One region of the Paenibacillus sp. WLX2291 genome, then DNA from elsewhere that is predicted to be linked to it. Evidence: riboswitches for the same ligand, from Rfam matches in the RefSeq annotation. Region 1 holds a riboswitch; the other holds the start of a gene.
The links. Region 1 has a riboswitch for cyclic di-AMP ahead of ACDE64_RS22695 (hypothetical protein). Riboswitches for the same ligand answer to the same signal wherever they lie in the genome.
Positions count from the first base shown of each region.

Region 2: linked by a shared signal. The riboswitch ahead of ACDE64_RS00420 (C40 family peptidase) and the one ahead of ACDE64_RS22695 (hypothetical protein) in region 1 are both predicted to bind cyclic di-AMP.

Region 1 covers NZ_CP176755.1:5,304,368-5,312,743, forward strand. The annotation lists gene ACDE64_RS22665 (immunoglobulin-like domain-containing protein) at 1-594, shown strand, start outside; gene ACDE64_RS22670 (aldo/keto reductase) at 971-1,906, shown strand; gene ACDE64_RS22675 (DinB family protein) at 2,078-2,578, opposite strand; gene ACDE64_RS22680 (GNAT family N-acetyltransferase) at 2,910-3,488, opposite strand; gene ACDE64_RS22685 (hypothetical protein) at 3,556-3,879, opposite strand; gene ACDE64_RS22690 (oxidoreductase) at 4,081-4,782, opposite strand; gene ACDE64_RS22695 (hypothetical protein) at 4,913-5,326, opposite strand; cyclic di-AMP (ydaO/yuaA leader) riboswitch at 5,448-5,655, opposite strand; gene ACDE64_RS22700 (hypothetical protein) at 6,024-6,509, shown strand; gene ACDE64_RS22705 (universal stress protein) at 6,623-7,279, shown strand; gene ACDE64_RS22710 (DMT family transporter) at 7,477-8,376, shown strand, end outside.
Region 2 covers NZ_CP176755.1:92,227-100,602, reverse strand. The annotation lists gene ACDE64_RS00440 (LuxR C-terminal-related transcriptional regulator) at 1-638, opposite strand, end outside; gene ACDE64_RS00435 (hypothetical protein) at 631-882, opposite strand; gene ACDE64_RS00430 (ATPase domain-containing protein) at 900-2,330, opposite strand; gene ACDE64_RS00425 (YwhD family protein) at 2,785-3,312, opposite strand; cyclic di-AMP (ydaO/yuaA leader) riboswitch at 3,809-3,947, shown strand; gene ACDE64_RS00420 (C40 family peptidase) at 3,959-4,432, shown strand; gene ACDE64_RS00415 (GNAT family N-acetyltransferase) at 4,732-5,235, shown strand; gene ACDE64_RS00410 (hypothetical protein) at 5,403-5,696, opposite strand; gene motA (flagellar motor stator protein MotA) at 5,885-6,694, shown strand; gene motB (flagellar motor protein MotB) at 6,678-7,532, shown strand; gene tadA (tRNA adenosine(34) deaminase TadA) at 7,902-8,376, shown strand, end outside.

The sequences.
Region 1 (8,376 bases):
ACCAATGATGTAACTGCGCTTGCTGTACAAGCAAATGGCGATTTATTCTTTACGCGCTCAGGCATGAGCAATATGATTTTCAAAGTCGATGCCAAATATCTTCAATCTGGAAAAACACTGACAGCGAGTGAACTCATGCAAAGCAGCAGGACGTATATGCCGTTTGTTTCGCAATCCTCTGATCTAGCTTCCGGTTCTATAACTGGTATGGCCTTTGATCCACAGGGAAGATTATATGTTTCGCATCGCTCCAAAAATAATGATCAGTCTATTTATAAAGTATTTCGTCTGAGTGGAGTCAATCTCGACAAATTAACACTGATTACAGCAACGACAAAAGAATCGATTTATGATCTTGCTTTTAACCCAGCAGGTGATCTGTATATGAATACGATCTCTACTAAACCGATTACTTACAAAATCAATGCTCAACAATTGAAATCATTACCTGTGCAAACACCATCATTCTCTACTTTGCCAAATCATGCTGGAGATTTTGGGATTGTCATTTTATCAGATGGTCAAGGTTATGTGAGTGATCTTATCGATTTTTATATGAATAAGCAGACCATTTGGAAACTAAAAGAAAATTGATATTAGGTTTGCATTAAAAAATATCCTGCATATTAAATTACGGTACAGATACGATTTTTAATATTATATTATTTTATAAAACCTGATTAGTCCTCGATAGCGTATATCAAAGGCTGATCAGGTTTTTTCTATGTAACATCACTTGTATATGATGTTTAACTCTCTTATGTCCCACACAAACGTTTCAACCCACATCCACATTGGCTAATATGTAACTGTTGCCTTATCAACAACAATCAAGGCATATATATCATCCTATACACATAGCAATCAACATTTCGCATGTATACCATTGATCATATTATCCCGACCTTTTCACTTGGTAAATAATTCTGCTACAATGGGAAGCACACTACGTACAAGGAGATGAATGAATATGTCGAACAAAACACGTCTAGGTAAAAGCGATCTGTGGGTGAATCCAATCGGGCTGGGAGCCAATGCAGTTGGCGGGCATAACCTGTATCCGAATCTGGATGAGGAAGCTGGTAAGGAAGTGGTACGCACGGCGGTTGCCAACGGGCTGAACTTTATCGATACTGCATTCATCTATGGCCCGAAACGTTCCGAGGAGCTAATCGGCGAAGTACTCAAAGAAATCGGCAAGCGCGATGAACTGGTCATCGCTACCAAAGGTGCACACAAATTCAATGAACAAGGCGATGTGAGCATCGACAATTCGCCAGCCTTTCTGCGTGACAGCGTGGAGAGCAGCCTGAAGCGTCTGCAAACTGACTATATCGATCTGTTCTACATCCACTTCCCGGATGAGTCCACACCGAAGGATGAAGCCGTAGGCGAGCTGAAAAAGCTCAAAGACGAAGGCAAAATCCGTGCCATCGGCGTATCCAACTTTTCGATCGATCAGTTGAAGGAAGCGAACAAAGACGGTCATGTCGATGTGCTGCAATCCCATTACAATCTGTTCAAACGCGATGCCGAGCAGGATCTACTGCCATATACCGCAGAGCAGAATATCAGCTTTATCCCATACTTCCCACTAGCATCTGGTCTGCTGGCTGGTAAATATAATAGCGAGACGCGCTTCAACGATCTGCGTGCACAAGACCCATTGTTCGCAGGCGAAGCGTTCCAGCACAATCTGGAAAAAGTCGAGAAACTGCGTCCAATCGCCCGTGCCAAAGGCGTAGAGATCGCGCATATCGTGCTCGCATGGTATCTGACTCGCGACTCCATCGACGCGATCATCCCGGGTGCTAAACGCTCCGATCAGGTGCTGGATAATCTGAAAACACTGGATGTGCAGCTAACTCCACAAGAGATTGAACAGATCAACCATATTTTCGTCTAATGTAATTACCCCTCAGTAGAATATACAAGACCACAGCTCTCCTTTACCGGAATACGCTGTGGTCTTTGTTTGCTATATTCACTTCATCGTATACATCATACATCCGCTACATTCTGTTGTAACAGCATTCGTTGCTTCAATCGTTCAAGACTTGCAAGCAGCACAATCCTTTTACGCTGGATAGCCTCCGCCCGGTGGCGGCCATGCTCCCAGCAATCTGCGGATGATCACAATCTCGCCAAGGTGATACGTATTGTGGGATGCGATATTGCGCAGGAATCCGGCAACCGTCTCTGTTGGGATATGAGTGAGCGGTGTCGCCAGCTCCAACGTCTGCGCCAACTCACAGGCACTATCGATGCCCTGCAAGAAATCGTCCAACACTTGCTGCCACGATGTCTCATCGGCGGCACGACTTTCCTGTGGCCAGCTCTCCGCTGGAATCGGCGGACGCTGCGGCTGTTCACCACGGACATGAGCGAGCATGAAATCCTGCCAGTACGTCATATGGCTGATCAGCTGATGGATCGTGTACGGCAAGCCGTCTACACGCTGCCCGGACAGCTCCAGATCAATATCGGATAATGCTTTGGCAATCGGCAAATGCCCTCTTTCCCCGATCAGAGATTGAACCAATGCTCTGGCAAAAGCTTGTTCTGCGGTTTGACTCATCTTCGTTCCCCCTCCGTTTCTAGCTAAATGTATATCATTCGGCAGCAAATTTCAACGCGAGCGGATGGAAGCACAAGTGAACAACACACTTTAATGAATACGCATGCTCTCATTCGTCGCTTCCAACCTCATTTGCACCATTCATGAATAGATACACATAACAAAAAGCCCCTCTGGTTTCCAGTGTTGATCTCATTGTGCCATGAGGTCTTTGTTCACTGTCTACCTTGAGGGGATGATACCAGGTGCTGCCTACTTCATCTGCATCACCAGTGATGCTCTATTACGCACATTTTGTTGCCGCCAGTAAGATCGCCAATCATTCAGACGATCAGGCATTGTTAAAGCGATATGCCAGCAATTGATCCTGCTCTGGGGTTTCCAGCGGTTCCTCGTCATATTTATAATTTGTATAATCAGCCAGCAAATGACGCCAGAAACGACGGGTGTGCATATTGCGCCCGGTCGCATTCGTATGCAGCGCCCAGCTACCTTTGAATTGTTCAAATATATGCGTTGCTGCCTGCTGTGCCAGCCCTTTACCACGGAACGAACGCATTAGGAAAAACTCATGCAGAAAATACTGCGCCTGCTCCCCATGCGGAATGTACGGTGGTGTAGAGACGAGCGCAAAGCCTGCCGGAATACCATCCACGCGCAACAGAAACGGGAACAAAATACCGGGATGTTGCCACCAGATTTTGAACACATCACTTTGCTGTGCCAGCGTTGCGCAGCGATCATCTTCCTCAAATACACCGTACCGGTTCGGTGTACGATCCCAGATTTCCGACATGTCATACAGGTAAAAGGGATACATATTGCAAATAATATGCTTGTCCGCCGCAGGGCAAAGCTCGATCTCCAGCTTATGTTCCGCGACCGGTTTAAGTTCCGGATTACTATTCATACCAACCTCCTGCTGTTCGGGCATTGCCGCCGCTCGGCGACGTTGCCCTTCATTTTACAGCTCATTCCTACTTCTTCAGTACACCGGCTGCATGACGCAGCGCTGCCATTGCCTGTTTGACAAAGGCGCGATTTTCCGGTTCCCATTCATTCGGATCGTCCATAAACGAATCCTCGATAAAATCCTCCAGCCCGCTGGCGATCTTCTTGCGTTCTGCCGGGCTAACATTTCCTTTGCCGCGCAATGTTTGCACCGCTGTGCGCATGTGACGGCACGATTGCTGCACAAAAGCATAATCGTCTTTGTCCCATGCTTTCGGGTTATCCATATCGTAAAAGGCAATCCATTTCTCAATCTGGGTTGCCGCCTGTTTGTCGTCCAATTGAGGCATGATCCATTCTCCATTTCGCGGCAGCATCCTGCTGCCCATCATCTTAATCTGGCGCAATCATCATTTCGTATTCTTGTGCACCGCGCAAGCATGCTTATATTATTGCCTACCCAACACAGCAAACTACCGAAATATGCACATTCGCCAACCTTTATTGTATCCTCTTTGCCCGATGACGTATAGTATGCGCGAATATCGGATTCAGGAAGTAACCCGCTGCGTTGCGGAATCCGGCACATCTCCCAGCTCATGCAGACGATCGGAGTTGTACACATGTACACCCCGCTGCTCCATGCACGCCATCCGGTATAGCGCTCTCGCTACCTTTTCGGCAGGAATTGCTTTGTACTTGGCTAACGCCCCGCCCATAAGCGGCGATAGCACTTTGGCGAGAACGGCACCGATGCGCTCGCCAGTGCGTAATTCTTGTCGTTCCCCGAGCAATAGTGAGGGACGCGCTGCGGAGAAGGACGGATAATCCAGCCCAACCAGCTTGTGCTCCAACTCGCCTTTGATACGGTTATAAAATATCTTGGATGTGCGATCTGCTCCCATCGCGCTCACTAGCAACAGCTGGGTTGCGCCTTGCCGCTTCGCCAGTTCTGCTACGCGCAGCGGATACGTCACATCGATCCGGTACATATTGTCCTGTGTACCGGCTTGTTTGATCGTAGTACCTAGACAACAGTACACATCATCGGCAACAAGGTCGTCCAGATGGTCTTCTAGCCGCTCGTAATCTACGAGGATCTGGGTAATGCGGGGCGTGTTGTCCCATTCCGGCACACGTTTGCGCACCAGAACGACGATTTGCCGATATTCCGGCGCGTCCAGCAGTATAGAAGTTAGCGCGCTGCCTACCAATCCGGTTGCTCCGGCAATGAGTGCTACTTTGTCCGTCATACGATCATCTCCAAACTTCATAAGTGTAAGTATGTACCGTCTGCTACCGATAAGAACGGCATGCAGCGGCATGATGGTGGATTCTTTATCATTATACCCGCTTCTAGTGGAGATGAGCCTGTGCGCCCTGTCACAACAAAAAGGCGACACTGCCGCCATTCGTATGGACAATATGATCCGCGCCCAGACCTTTGTAAATCATGCGTGAATTGCTGCTTTCAGTAATGACATAGATCGGATCGCTCGTCCATGAACGGCACATCTGGATATAACGGCAGCACAGGGGCAAGCTCCGTTCAAACAGATATACTTTACCGACCGTCATCTGCGGTAGACACCACTCATCCTGACGCTGAGTATCCAGCAGCAGCACATGATGGATGCCCATCCGTTCCATTTTGACTTTCTCACTATAGCTGTTCACGATCGCGGCAAAATCAATACCTTTTACTTTGAGCAGCTGCATAAACTGCTCTCCTGCCCGCGTCGCCGGAGATACCAGCACGTAGGGCCTTGGTAACTCCGATTCCTGCTCCAACTCCATCTCTTTTCTCCTCCAATGTGTGAAGGCAAACAAAAAAGAAGCGCACAAGAGGTACCCTCGCCGCTTCTCAAGCATTCCGAACAGCACACACCTGTGTCCTACCGGATGTCATGATCATTGTCGCCTCTCTTAATTCAGCTTACGAGGTTAGCTGACGGATTCGGGAGTAAGAGTCTCCCTACGGATTCGATGCTGTTGTACATAACAGGCATCTTTGTTCCGATTCACCCCTGAAAAGCACCTATGGCACTTTTCGCTGGTTCCCCCGCTCTCCGCACGAATCTACCCAGATGGCAGTACAACGTACAGACATTCAGCTGGTAACAGCATACGAATATCATCGTATGCCGAAATTTATGAACTTGAGACGAATCATACTCCCGTCCACGTTCAAAGTAAAGGCAGACGGAATGCGGTTTTGTGCCAATTTGATGGTTCAGGCAAATGATGCAATGACTTTTCTCTCGTATTCGCCTGCTTACGCCATATTATTTCATTTTCCTGCAATTTTGTGAAAAGAACAGAAAAACGGAGCATTATGATGATGTGGCTATGAATCGCTAAGATGAATCCGATTACATGAGCATCTTCCATCCCAAATCGGCAAGGATCACAGTTGGATTTCATTTACGCTATCACGGAAATGCCCTATGATGGCTCACAACGAAACCTTACATTACAAGGAGTGTATGTAAAAATGATCATGACTGCTGTTCCGCTAGTTGAAGATCTCGTCCGTTCCCATTGTTCTGTTGTTGATACTGCGCGTATTCGGCATATGGAGCTGTTTGTGTATGACCATCAACGGCTAGCATTGCCGGATCATTGCGAATTTCTACATTGCGGATTGCTGCGTGTCTGCGGAAATGGTGTAGCAGGCTGGGCGGAATTTGAATTTTCCGACGGTACGACCCATCTTGATCTGGTGAAATGGGCATCTGTCTTCACACGCTTAAAAGGACAGACGAGCTTGCAGGCGATACAGTATATTCAGCAGCATGAGTCGCAATGGGGCTTCACCCGTACGCATCTGGCAGGCGAAGCGCTGGTGGACTGGCATAAAAGTCTGCTTGGTGCTGCAAATGCTGAAAAGAGTAGCTTGGATGCGGGTAGCGTAACGTCTTCTTTACCAGTGGAACGAAATTTTTTGAATCATTATTGCAGCGCATATTATTCTTTTTAGTCTGTGGTGGTTAAGTGTCTGTATAGGCGTGAACAAACGGCTTGTTAGCCGCTTTGGGTCACAGTGGTTCGATATATGACAATTGATACTTATATAAAGGGGCGTTACAGGTCATGCACGAAGAAAAGATCATGGTCGGTGTACATTACAATCTGAATGGTGAACGGCTGATCCGGCGCGGTATCCGGCTTGCCCAGCTGCTTCAGGCACCACTGATCGTACTGAGTATACTGGATGAACCCGTGAGCGAATTGGATATGGACGACCAGAATTATTACAACAGCTGGAAAAAGTTGACCGAAGAAGCCGGGGGCAACTTTATGGTCGTTCAGCGCGAAGGACGCGATCTCTCAGAAGCGATTGCGACGGCAGCACACCGCAGTCAGGTCACCCAGCTCATTATCGGGCAATCGGTTCGTTCCTTCTGGGAAGAAATGACCGGGAGTTCGCTAATTAACGATCTGCTGGAGCAGCTGGGGGCAATCGATCTACATATCGTTGCGGTACAGCGAATGAAAGCCAATCTGGAAGAGACACACGAGGATGGAGTCGAGGTGGACGTGATTCATACGCCGAAAGGCTACCAGATTCGCTACGAAACCGATAAGCCGATTGTGGCGGAAGGTGTCTTTTTCAAAAAGATGCATACGGATTTTGAAAATGGATTATTAAAGCTGCATATTGATGGGGAGTATCAGTATTTGAAGGTATCGAAAGGGACGCTAGTGGATGCCGAACCACTAGAGCGAATGTTGGATATGCAGGATTAAGATGTCTTCTTCTGAGTACTTGAGTATGGATATTGAATATCAAATGATTCCAAGAAACAGCCGGGTGAGATTCGCATCTGTATCTCCGGCTGTTTCTTGGATTGCCCTTTCCATGCAAAAAGCGTATGATGTAACGTGCTGACTGACATCATATGGTAGCTTTTACGCGTTTGCGGATGGAAAGGAAGGGAAGCACGTTGAACACATTAACACCAATGAAACGGGTGGCGCTGATTGCGTCGCTAGTCTTTTTATGGGGGATTTCTTGGTCGATTTATAAAGTAGCGCTTGCTTATACACCGCCGGTGCTGTTTGCCGGGCTTCGTACGCTGATCGGCGGATTGCTGCTGATCATCATTATGTTGCCACGCAGACGGCTGATCCGCTGGAAGCAAAACTGGCGTGCTTATGCCATTTCGGGCTTGTTAAATGTGGCGTTATTTTATGGATTACAAACGGTGGGACTGATGTATCTGCCATCCGGGTTGTTCTCGGTGCTTGTCTATTTACAGCCCGTACTCGTCGGATTATTTGCTTGGATGTGGCTCGGTGAATCCATGTCATGGCGCAAAGTCATTGGCTTGCTGCTAGGTTTCGCCGGGGTGATCTCGGTGAGTGCAGGCGGATTCTCGGGTCATGTCGCTGTCGTTGGCGTTGTGCTAGCTCTTGTCACAGCATTAAGCTGGGCGCTAGGTACTGTATTTATCAAAAAAGCCAATCAGACAACCGATGCACTTTGGATGGTCGCCTTCCAATGTACATTAGGTGGTGCGCTACTAACTGCTGCTGGTTCTGTTACAGAAAACTGGTCGGATATTACGTGGAATACACCGTATTGGTTCGGGCTGATCTTTGGTATTATTTTCGGGATTGCGCTGTCGTGGATGATCTACTTCACACTGGTTGGTGCAGGCGATGCGAGCAAAGTTGCTTCGTACACCTTCCTTGTGCCGCTGTTGTCGGTATTCATTGGTACACTGTTATTGCACGAGCCATTCACTTGGTTCCTGCTGCTCGGTCTGGTGCTGATCGGGGTGAGCATTTATCTGGTTAACCGCAAGCCGCGTCGTACATCCGTGCTGGCAGGCGTTGATAGG
Region 2 (8,376 bases), 400 kb from region 1:
TCACTCGTCGATAATACTGCACGCGTAATCTCCTCAATCGGATGTGACGCATTCTGATCAGCAGACAGCGTATCATTCAGCGCTACCAATCGATCGGTTAGCCTCTTCTCCTTATAGCTAGACTTGAGGATCAACGACAGAGCGTGGGCAAGCTTCGTAATCTTCTCACGCTTGAATAGCTCCTGCTCCGGCGTCGTTTCCGGCACACTGCGAATCCAGTCCTGAATCGCCTCAAAAAATCCTGCTGGTATATCACTGGTTGGCTGCACAAAATTCGGATGTGATATGATGCCCTGACGTGTACCCGCTTGAATCAGAATCCCTGCCCATACGAATAGACCGGACAACGGCTGGTCAAATGCAATCGGCGAGATCAACCACCGTACTCCCGGTATCCACTGATCTGACAAAATCGTATGCTTCACCCCGCGCAGATTCTCAATCTCCTGCCGGAACATCTCGTTCAGTTCACCCGCATATTGTTCAAACACCGAACTACTCCGCAAATGCGATGGCGCCGTAATAATGCGACCTTCATGATCCGTTATAAAAATAAGCAATTCAGTCAATTGAGCGTAAGTATCCTGAAGCTCTTGGCATATATCCCGAATGTCATTGATCATGTATGTTTCAATCATAGGCGCTCAAATCCACTTCTGTCTGAATATAAGGAGCCTTGTAACGGTAAATGGCACGTACACCATCCCCATTTTTCTCCAGGATAGCCATCTCCGCCAGACGATTCAATGCTCGCTCGGTAACCTGTTGACTACGTCCCAGCCTTTTGGACAGGCCGCTACTCGTTTCAATCGCATATGGGTTGTTCTCAAAAAACAGCGTGCATTCCATCTGCAAAGTAATTACATCACTTTCTGCTACCATACGGTTCCTATCCCTCCTTAGATCAGCTGTACAAATGGCTCTTTGTCTGCGTTCGCAATAATGTGCGGCGCGGATACGCGACCACTCGGGGACTTGGTAACCTGTAGATACTGATAATTCCCATCGACCCAGGTACGGATGACACCATTACAGGTCCGTTCCAGGAAGGATGCCGTTTCCTGTCCAATCTCCGCAAAATTGCAATGTACTACAATCGTAATACCAAGTGCACGCCACATCGACATCTCCTCAGCAAAGTAACGTAGCAGGAAATCGCGTCCGCGTTCCGAGATGATCGTGTTCAGGTCATAATACACAAACCAACGACGATCACAATGATCCTCACATTCAAAAATCGGTGCAAGGCGATCATTCAACACCTGCGCATAATCTTCATTGTCCACTTTGTCTACGCGAATCATTGCCTTTTCCAAATTGGCGTCGACAGCCCTTCGGTAATGCTCGATAAAGAATGCCTTATTATGCTCTGCCGCCTCTCGAAGAGAAACGCCAAACAGTTCAATCGTATCGGCAAATGTATCTAGCGACGTATTGCCAGACATCATCGTCACGGTACAGTCACCATCTTTGATACGCTGTGCATAAATCGACGATAAGAGATAGCGATAATTGGCTTTGCTGTTCGTATCAATCATATATACACTACTGCGCGGAATGCCGCCACCCAACATCTCATCCAATGTCTTAATACCCGTAGACAGTACATCGCTCTCGTTGATCAGAATCTTGTCTTCTGCCATCGACAGTGACGGTACGATATACACACCCTGATTTAGAAACTTATACGTATGCTCGCCTTCCATAATACGAGTACCACGCATCTTCAGCACTTCGATTGTACGCTTGCGGTACTTCTCCATTAGCGGCTTCAGCGACAGACGGATAATACCATCACAAATGTAATTCTCAAACGGCACATTGGATTCACCAATCTCCGAATATTCACGGATAAAGAGCGAAGTCAGCGAGTGTTTACGCATAATATTACGAATCGTATACACATTGTTTCGCACCTGATCGCCGCTACTCACGAGACGGAATAGACTGATACTATCGATCACTACGCGTTTACAACCGATCTCACTGACTACACTTTCAAAAATACCGCCCGGCTGTAACATTTGATCCAGCAAAATATCTGGCTCCATACAAATAACGCGCAGCTTATTCTCTCTTTCCAGCTGACGCAAATCCCATCCAAACCCCTTTACATCTTCGTAAATTTGTTCGGGCAATTCTTCAAACGTAATATAGATACCAGGCTCGTTAAACGAAACCGCACCTTCCACTAGAAATTGTATGCCTACCGTCGTCTTGCCGGTTCCTGGTTCGCCTTCCAAAATCACGACAGATCCCGGCGGTATACCTCCGTACAGAATATCATCCAGTCCTGGTATACCCGTATGAATAGCACTAGTGTTGTTCATATATTGCTCCCTCCATCTGTAGCATAGTTTAGTCACGCAAGGGTTAGCTTTTCCTACGAAGATGACTGTACAGCAATTATAACAACGTAAGGCACCTTGAAGAAAGGAATTTCCCATTTTTATAACGAGTCAAAAGCATTTAATCATTTATACCCTTTTTTTCCAGTTTATCATGGTCGTTTTTCATAATTTGAATAAATTTGTACAGAAAATACAGGGAGTAGCGTTAATTACTTCAAATTTTATTGAATAATAATGAATATTTATGCAAAAAGACTGGAAATCAGTTGATCTCCAGCCTCATGTTGTGTACATCGTTTGTGGGCAATATAGTATTGGCGTACGATAATACCGATTTTGTGCGTGCCAAATGGTCATTACCATGTGTTACTTCATCAGATAGTCCTGACATTCAGGATCTCATTCGTATTCACATTTGGCGAGTCATCGAATGTCAGCCTTCTAGCGCTTCTTTTAATTCCTCTGGCGAACGGTTCCACCAGTCTTCATTATGCGTAGACAAGAGCTTTTTCAAAGCTGCTTTGTCTTCGCTACCTAGTTCACTCAGCATAATACGGCGTTTAATCGCATAGTCCAATTTGTTGACGTGATCGGCGAGAATTTTCCAGCCTTTTTTGTCTTCTTCATTAATCCACATTTCACATGCGGTTGCTCCAGCATAACTGCCGCCTTCCGGCTGCTTGTCTACCGCTACCCAAACGACCCATACTTGACGTCCATCTACTACGTCTTCGCGATTGGCGCTGAATTTGATCCCACGCTCTACTTTACTTTTCGCATGCATCGCGCCAATATCAATACTGGCTTCGCCGCGGTCAATAATAATAGGAGAAACATTGTTGAGATTGATAGAACCAGCACCAAAACCTTTGTGTTTCGTACTCTTGGCGCTACTGCTAATAATATTTAAAGACATTGATTTTTTGGCAGGTTGTTGTTCAGGTTGTTGATTTTGATCCATGATAAAAATAACTCCTTTTCTGTTCAAGTATGAACCGATATCTTCATATGATTGATTTTACCATGATTGTAGCGGTTTGGGGTCAAAAAGCCAATTCTACGCCGCTTATGTCATATAAAGTATCAAAAAATTAAAACAAATATCGGCAAAAGTCTAAAGTTTACAAAAAAATGACCGAAAAAAAGGAAAGTAATCACGAATCATCCAGTTTGCGCGTAAACAATCATCACTTTACGCTTAAAAATGAATTTTTTTTAATAAATGTAATCCCTTTATTGGCGCGGTTTTCACCATGCCATGTCATAAAGATGACAATAATTTTCATAGAAAAACAGTTATCAAACGTTGCCAAAGTAAAAAAGCTCTGTTAGAATAAACCCAGCGAGTTTTTAGTAACAACTTTGTAAACTTTAGAAGGTTATCTTGTAACTTTTACCAGAAAAGCTGAATTTTGTCGAAAAAGTTGGATATCGTCATACGTCATACGGTGCATTAATCAAGCGTAAAGCCAAATTCCGTGGCACCGGGAAACGGGGGAACCGTTTTGGGTGAATTGATCTTGCAAGAGAGGGATCATAGGGGAAGCCTTCTACCGAATCCTTAAGCTAACCTCGTAGGCATTGGAAGGGGACAAATGATTTTGAACATGAAAAAGAAACTAACCGCCGCACTTATGGGATTCGCAATTGCATTTACTGTTATGGGGAATAGCAGTGCACATGCTGATTCTAAAATGGACCAGATCATTGATCCAGCAATGGGAACACCGTACCGCATCGGGGGAACTTCATTTAACGGTTTCGATTGCTCCGGATTCACTCAATATGTATTCGGTAAAATGAACATCGATCTACCGCGTCAATCCACATCGCAATTCCAAGTAGGCGACGCAGTAAGCAGAGACAATCTGCAAGCTGGAGACCTCGTCTTCTTCAACACGACTGGAGCAGGAGTTTCACATGTTGGAGTCATGGTAAGCAGCACGCAATTTGCACATGCTTCTACATCCAGAGGCGTACGCATCGACAACCTGAGCATGGACTACTATGCAGAACGTTATGTCGGCGCAAAACGCGTAATGAGCAACTACAGCTTTGACACGTTTGCAACCGACAATTAATATACGACTTTTATCTGTTTGATCATTTTTATTTACTAACCGTAAGAGATTCCCGCCAGAATCTTTTGCGGTTTTTTTATTTTGTTCTATACTATATAAACGAAGAAAATATTGGATTAGTTACACTTTTTCATTAAAAAGTTAAATAAGATTTTGGAACAACATCTATAATTATGTCTACTATTTATTAAACATCTCGTAATTATGGTAAACACGTTTTCCATTATTTATTTGAATTATTTTTTAATTTATACCCGTGTTTTGCGTTGTTAAATCATATGTTAAAGGAGCAATCTCTTATGCCCGTTTCCCTGACCCCACCCTTTGCAGTCACGCCAATGACGGAAGCTCATGCGGCTGATATTTGTACATGGGTATATGAGGCGCCGTACGATATTTATGGCTGGATGCCGTGGGAGCAAATGAAGCAACTGGAGGTCGAGTTTGGCGATCCGCAGCTACGTTGTCAGCAATATGCTTCTGTAATGGACGCCGATGGTGTGTTATGTGGCTTTGCTCAATTTTTCCCGCTAGAAGGTACGATCAGATTGGGGGTTGGCATGCGACCTGATCTGTGTGGTAACGGATACGGTGAACATTTTGTCCGCGTTATTACTCAGGAAGCAATCACACGTCAACCTGAAGCAGAGATTGATTTGGAAGTCCTCACCTGGAATCAGCGCGCTATTCGCACATACCAAAAGGCTGATTTTCATATTACCGATACGTATGACCGCCGCACACCAGATGGCATGAAGCCATTTTACTGTATGGTGTATGAGCAAGGTGAAGATACAGCGTAATCTGTAACCTCTATCAAGAAACTCTGTATATCGAATATCGGTAACGACATTATGATTCTCGTTCCCTTCCTAATGCCAAAAGACCAGATCGCTTAGAGAAGCATGCAGCTATCTCCCACAATCTGGTCTTTTTGATTTACCCATTTATATTCATATCACGGTCTTCATCAGATGAGCGGAACAAAGGTCATTTCCGTTTCTCCAATCAAAATATCGATTCGATGCGTATCTGCTGCATAAATGACTACTCCGCTACCAACCTGAATGGAAGGTTCAGAACCCAGCGCATAAAAAAGATCCTCTGCTAGCGCTTCCTGTACTTCCCGACGCTCATCCGGTTGCAGTCCTGCCCATTCTTCCGGCGGCATCTGAAAAAACAGATAACAATCGGGAATCAAGTCCAGTGCTGTCGTCAAATCTGTCAGTATATCCTCATACTCGCGTCCATGCTTAACGCCCATAACGAACCTCCAGTCCATCTGTCAATATTGTTACAATTGCCAACTTCTTTCCATTATAACTCAAAAAACTCTTCATAAAGCATCATATTCTGTCGATAACAAAAGTATCAGCGAATGAAGCAATGCCATCATTCCATGGAAGAGAATGATGCAGGCAATACAACATATACTCATGGACGAGGTGTATTATGCAAATTTCAACAATTCTTGGTCTGGTACTCGGGGTTCTCTCTCTAGTTGTCGGTATGATCCTCAAGGGTGCTCCCCTGGTCAGTCTGGTTAATAACCCGGCTGCTTATGTTATCATCCTCGTAGGTACAGCCGCAACGATCTTTATGGCTTTCCCGATGCCCGAAGTCAAACGTGTTCCGAAGCTGTTCGGGATCATTTTCAAAAACCAGACCCTGCTCGACAAAAAGGAACTGGTTCGTACATTCATGGATTGGGCTTCGATTACTCGCCGCGAAGGTTTGCTGGCGCTGGAGTCCAAAGTTGAAGAAATCGACAATTCCTTTCTCCGCAATGGAATGCGGATGATCATTGATGGTAATGATCAGGAGTTTGTGCAGGATGTACTGATGGAAGATATTAATGCTACCGAGGAACGTCACCGCTCTGGCGCGTTGATCTTCTCACAGGCGGGTATGTATGCTCCTACACTCGGGGTACTCGGTGCGGTTGTCGGTCTGATCGCCGCCCTTGCCGATTTGAGTGATATGGAAAAGCTCTCCCACGCGATCGCTGGTGCGTTTATCGCAACGGTTCTCGGTATCTTTACCGGTTATGTATTGTGGCATCCGATGGCCAATAAATTGAAGCGTCTGTCCAAAGCAGAAGTGGAGATTAAGCTGATGATGGTCGAAGGTTTGCTATCGATTCAATCCGGCGTATCGACCATGGCAATCAGTCAAAAACTGGCAGTGTTCCTGACTCCAACGGAAAAAATTGAGCTAGAGGGACAACAGGAAGGAGGCGGCGGCGGTGAGCAAGAAGGGTAAACGACATGAACCCCATGAGGAGCATGCCGATGAGAGCTGGTTGCTCCCCTATTCCGACTTGATGACCCTGCTGTTAGCACTCTTTATTACCCTGTTCTCCATGAGCTCGCTGGATGCTGCCAAGTTCCAACAGATGGCCAAAGCAATGAGCGCTGCCTTTACCGGCGGTAGTGGTGTACTGGATGAGAATGCGATGGCTCCAACAGAAGGTGAAGTTCCGAGCAAAAATCAACAAGACAATACCGCAGCCGCAGCTGATAATTCCGAACAAAAGTCTTCTCAGCAAAAGTTGCGCGCAGCACTGCAAAAGCAGGAACAACAAGATCTGGAGAATCTCAAACGCAAACTGGATCAGTATATCAAAGAAAACGGACTCAGCTCTCAGTTAACGACCAAGCTGAACCAGTCTGAACTGAAAGTAACAATTAGCGATAATACGCTGTTCGCTTCCGGTCAGGCAACGGTCAAAACCGATTCTCGTATGCTAGCCAAATCCTTATCCTCTATTTTACAAGCGATTCCCGATTATGATATTATCGTCTCCGGTCACACAGATAACGTACCGATCTCCAACTCCAGATATACTTCCAACTGGAATCTGAGTTCGGACCGTGCACTGAACTTTATGCAAATTCTATTGCTCAACCAGAAACTCGACCCACGTAAATTCAGTGCAATCGGCTATGGTCAGTATCATCCGATTGCCGACAACTCAACCAATGTCGGACGTGCCAAAAACCGCCGCGTTGAGGTTGCAATCGTTCGTAAATATGTAGATAGCGATGTGAATCCGACTCTTCAATCCATTGTCGGTAATGGAAGCGACACAAGTAACTAATCGTATATATGAAATGGGAACGCTATGTTCTCGTTATAACGGATGCCGATATACTCGGTATCCGTTTTTTTGCCTGTGGATTATAATTGAAATTAGCGCCTAGATTGCCTAAAATTGAGACGAAAGCCTGTGGAAAACATTTGCTACGTGCAGAAAAAGTCCCATAGCTGTCCAAATCGCGCCAGCCTATACGGTGCCTGCTCTCTCGCTATCTTCATTCCTATAAAAGTTATTCACAAAAACGATTAAAAAGTAAGTTTTCCACAACAAAACATAGTTATCCACAGTTTTGTCCACAAGCTGTTAACAACGAATATTTGTTCGATGGACAAGTGCCATATGTATCCACAATAGAAAGAAGGGTTTACCATTTCGAATACCTCCTATCAGCACTGGATGAAAGAGGCGATCCTAGAAGCGCGCAAAGCCGAAGCGCTAGGTGAAGTCCCTATCGGTGCCGTTATTGTCAAAAATAACGAAATCATCGGACGCGGCTACAATCTGCGTGAAACAACTCATGACGCTACCGCCCATGCTGAGATCATCGCCATTCGCGAAGCTAGTGAAACGCTCGGCTCATGGCGGCTGCTAGACTGTACGCTATACGTTACACTGGAGCCATGCCCGATGTGTGCCGGTGCTATCGTTCAAAGCCGTGTGCCAACCGTTGTATACGGTACAACGGATCCCAAGGCAGGCTGTGCAGGCACATTAATGAATCTGCTGCAAGAACCGCGCTTTAATCATCGTACCGAAGTATTAGAAGGAATTATGCAGGAAGAATGCGCTGCCCTACTGACTGACTTTTTCCGCGACTTGCGGGTGAAGCTGAAGCAAGCACGGC